2 regions of the Celeribacter baekdonensis genome follow, and region 1 is predicted to be linked to the other one. Evidence: riboswitches for the same ligand, from Rfam matches in the RefSeq annotation. Region 1 holds a riboswitch; the other holds the start of a gene.
The links. Region 1 has a riboswitch for thiamine pyrophosphate ahead of thiB (thiamine ABC transporter substrate binding subunit). Riboswitches for the same ligand answer to the same signal wherever they lie in the genome.
Positions count from the first base shown of each region.

Region 2: linked by a shared signal. The riboswitch ahead of thiC (phosphomethylpyrimidine synthase ThiC) and the one ahead of thiB (thiamine ABC transporter substrate binding subunit) in region 1 are both predicted to bind thiamine pyrophosphate.

Region 1 covers NZ_CP028475.1:2,571,464-2,573,665, reverse strand. The annotation lists gene aroC (chorismate synthase) at 1-568, opposite strand, end outside; TPP riboswitch at 791-895, shown strand; gene thiB (thiamine ABC transporter substrate binding subunit) at 939-1,913, shown strand; gene DA792_RS16280 (thiamine/thiamine pyrophosphate ABC transporter permease ThiP) at 1,889-2,202, shown strand, end outside.
Region 2 covers NZ_CP028472.1:202,729-204,930, forward strand. The annotation lists gene DA792_RS00985 (RidA family protein) at 1-313, shown strand, start outside; TPP riboswitch at 629-758, shown strand; gene thiC (phosphomethylpyrimidine synthase ThiC) at 882-2,202, shown strand, end outside.

The DNA of each region.
Region 1 (2,202 bases):
TTTCAGCGGTTTTGGCGGAGGGCACCCAAAACGGGTTGTTGTCGATCTCCGACATGTCACGCGTGCCTTCGATCCCATGCGGGCCGATCTGGGTCATGTAGCCTTTGATCTCAAGGCCCGGCACCAATTCGGCCAAAACCGCGCGTGCAATACCGCCAGCGGCCACACGCGCCGCCGTTTCGCGCGCACTGGAGCGACCACCGCCGCGATAATCGCGGATGCCGTATTTTTGGAAATAGGTGATATCGGCATGACCGGGGCGAAAGGCTTGCGCGATCTCGCCATAATCTTTCGAGCGCTGATCGGTGTTGCGGATCATCAATTGGATCGGCGTACCGGTGGTCTTGCCTTCAAACACGCCAGACAGGATTTCCACTTGGTCCGGTTCGCGCCGCTGAGTGGTGTATTTCGATGTCCCTGGCTTGCGCTTATCAAGCCAGACCTGAAGCATCTCTTCATTGATGGCAATGCCCGGAGGACAGCCATCCACCGTCGCGCCAAGCGCCGGACCGTGGCTTTCGCCCCATGTTGTGAAACGAAACAGATGTCCGAATGTGTTCATGCTCATCGGGTGCTCCTCAGGGTTTCCCCTGCTTTACCCGATGTCACATCTTTGAGCAATCAAGGGAAATCACTCTGTGACGCACATCAATCGCATCGTCTGGTGTCATCGTCACATTGATAAAGCCGCCAAAGCAGAATTGGCTCTGTTGGCCCACAAACATGAACCAACCTGTCTCTCGTGACATGTGGGAGGGGCTTGAACTTCCTGCAAAGGGGCAATAGCGTGACCGACACCTCGGGGTGCTCGTGTGCAACACGGCTGAGATGCGAAAGCGGACCCGTTGAACCTGAACCGGCTAACACCGGCGGAGGGAAGGTATCAGCGATCGACATTCGCCGCCTTTTTCTTCGCCCATTTTTGAATGGAGCGAGCCATGAAATATGGACTGACTTTTGCAGCGCTTGTTGCGGCCACTGCGGCCACTGCAGACCCTTTGACAATCTACGCGCCCGACTATTTTGCCTCTGAGTGGGGGCCGGGTCCGGCGATCAAAGCGGCGTTTGAGGCCGAATGTGACTGTGAGATTGAATATGTCACAGGTGATTTGCTGCCTCGTATTCTGTTGGAAGGTGAGCGGACCAAGGCGGATGTGGCCATAGGCTTCAATTCCGATGTGACTAAGAAAGCCCGCGAAACCGGTCTGTTCGCGCCGCATGGGCTGGATCTGTCACCTTTGACCCTGCCACTTGAGTGGACGGACGACACGTTCTTGCCATTCAACTGGAGCTACACAGCTTTTATCTACGACAACACCAAAATCAAAAATCCGCCAGCGTCTTTCCATGAGTTGGTGAATTCTGACGAGGACTGGTCTATCGCAATCCAAGACCCGCGCACGTCGATCTCGGGGTTGGCTCTGGTGTTGTGGGGCAAAGAGGTATTCGGGGACGACGCCGAGGCGGCATGGGCAAAATTGGCACCGAAAGTCACGACAGTGACCAAGGGGTGGTCCGAGGCCTATGGCCTGTTCACTGATGGCGAGGTGGACATGGTGCTGTCCTACACGACCTCGCCCGCCTACCACATCATCGCCGAAGAAGATAACACCAAGTCCGCCGCACTGTTTGATGAAGGCCACTATTTCATGGTCGAACTCGCCGCGAAACTGAAAGGCACCGATCAGCCGGAACTGGCGGACGAGTTCATGGCTTTTATTCTCTCGCCGACGTTCCAAAACATTATTCCGACGGCGAACTGGTCCTATCCCGCCGCTTTGCCACGTGATCAATGGCCTGAAGCGTTTTCTGAATTGAACTACCCGGAAAAGGCCATTTTCCTGAATGAAGACGAAGCGGATGCGTTGCGGGACGAGGCGATTGCCGAATGGCGCACCGCGTTTTCGCAATAAGGCTTTGGCCGGGGCTCATCGCGGCGGCTTTGGTCGCGGCCTTGAGCCTTGGCACTCTGGGCGTTGTCGCGCTTCGGGCCGAGAGCTTTTCAACACTGTCTAAATTTGACTGGATGGCAGTGCGGTTCACCGTTGTTCAGGCACTGATCTCTGCGGGCCTGTCTGTGGTTTTGGCGATCCCCGTCGCACGTGGTTTGGCGCGGCGTGATTTTTATGGGCGTCGTCTTTTGATCACCCTTTTGGGCGCGCCATTCATCTTGCCGACAATCGTGGCCATTCTCGGATTGAC
Region 2 (2,202 bases), on a different contig from region 1:
GAACGCAGATGCGGAAAAAGGCACCATCGCGGCCTATGGCACAATGGAGGAGCAAACCGTCTCCGTGCTGAACCGCATTCAGGCCACATTGGAGTCGCTTGATATGAGCATGGGCGATGTCATCAAAATGCAGGCGTTCCTCGTGGCCGAAGACGGCAAACTGGTGGATTTTAGCGGCTTTATGGACGGCTATACGCAGTTTTTTGGCACAGAAGACCAACCCAACCTCCCTGTTCGGTCCGCTTTGGTTGTCGATGCTTTGGCAAATCCGGGCTTTCTGGTCGAACTCGAAGTGACGGCTGTCCGTCCTTAATCCGGCGCGTCAAATCCACAACACCTTCCGAAGCCACAGCATGCTTTGTGGCTTCGGAACAGTGAGTGTCCGAAGAGAATGCCGATGGGCTGGGCAGGTTTTGTCGCATCGAACGCGGCCATCGCGCGGCGTTTCTGAGCCGTATCAGATCACGGCTATGAGGATCGGCTTTGCCCATGTTTTCGTCCTGCTTTTGATCCCAACGACCTATTCCAACCTCGCGTAATTCTCCTCCAATTGCGCCCGGCACAGCCGTGGCTTTCCTCTTTGGCGCAAACTTATCGGTTGACAGAACGGCCCAGCATTTCGTTAATGCCCCTACGTCAGGGGAGTCCCGCCCAAGGGACTGAGAGGCTGATTGACGGCGGAAACTCCGCCCGAGGTGACGCGACCCTTAGAACCTGACCCAGTTGATGCTGGCGTAGGAAGACCGAAGGGCATTTCCGTACACCTCTACCACGAGGGCGGTCCTTTCGGGCCGCATGGCCCATTTGCGTTTGCGCGCATGGGCGGTGGTCCATGTCTGCTACCCGTTTCACTTGGGTCTCATCGTTATGAGGAGACCGAAATGAAAGACACGATCCCAACACTCACCACCGGCGCTTTGCCTGCCTCGCAAAAAATCTATGTTCATGGCCAGACCCATGAGCTGCGCGTGCCGCTGCGCGAGATTTCCGTGACGGGGGAGGCGCCCTTGCGGGTCTATGATAGCTCTGGCCCCTATACCGACCCGGCGGTGCAAATCGAGATTTCCGAAGGGCTGGCCGATGTGCGCGGCGGCTGGCTTCAGGCGCGCGGTGACATCGAACAATATGAGGGACGGGTGGTGACAGAGGCCGACAACGGCTTTGTGACCGGCACACGCTTGACGCCCGCTTTCCCGAAACAGCGCGATCCATTGCGCGCAGTTGGCACCCGGGCCGTGACCCAGCTCGCCTATGCCAAAGCCGGGGTGATCACACCCGAAATGGAATTCGTCGCCATTCGTGAAAACGAAGGCCGGATGGGGGCCTATACCCGTGATGGCGATCCAATGGGGGCGGAGTTGCCCGATCTGGTCAGCCCTGAATTTGTGCGCCGTGAGATTGCCGAAGGCCGCGCGATCATTCCCGCCAACATCAACCACCGCGAATTGGAACCGATGATCATCGGCCGCAATTTCAAGGTGAAGATCAACGCCAATATCGGCAATTCCGCCGTCACCTCCTCGATGGAAGAAGAGGTGGAGAAAATGGTTTGGGCGATCCGATGGGGTGCTGACACGGTCATGGACCTCTCGACCGGTCGCAACATCCACAACATCCGTGATTGGATCATCCGTAACGCGCCGGTTCCGATTGGCACCGTGCCGCTCTATCAGGCGCTTGAAAAGGTCAATGGGATTGCCGAGGATCTGACGTGGGAGGTGTTCCGCGACACGCTCATCGAGCAGGCGGAGCAGGGGGTGGATTATTTCACCATCCACGCAGGTGTCCGGCTGCACATGATCCCGATGACCGCCAAACGGGTGACCGGGATTGTGTCGCGTGGCGGCTCGATCATGGCAAAATGGTGCCTGCATCATCACCGCGAAAGTTTCCTCTACGAACATTTCGAAGAGATTTGCGACATTTGTCGCCGCTATGATGTCAGCTTTTCGCTGGGCGACGGGTTGCGCCCCGGCTCCATTGCCGATGCCAATGACGAGGCACAATTTGCCGAGTTGCGCACGCTGGGTGAGCTGACCAAAATCGCTTGGGCCAAGGACTGTCAGGTCATGATCGAAGGCCCCGGCCATGTGCCGATGCACAAGATCAAAGCCAATATGGACGAGCAGTTGAAACATTGCCACGAGGCACCGTTTTACACGCTCGGGCCACTGACGACAGACATCGCGCCGGGCTATGATC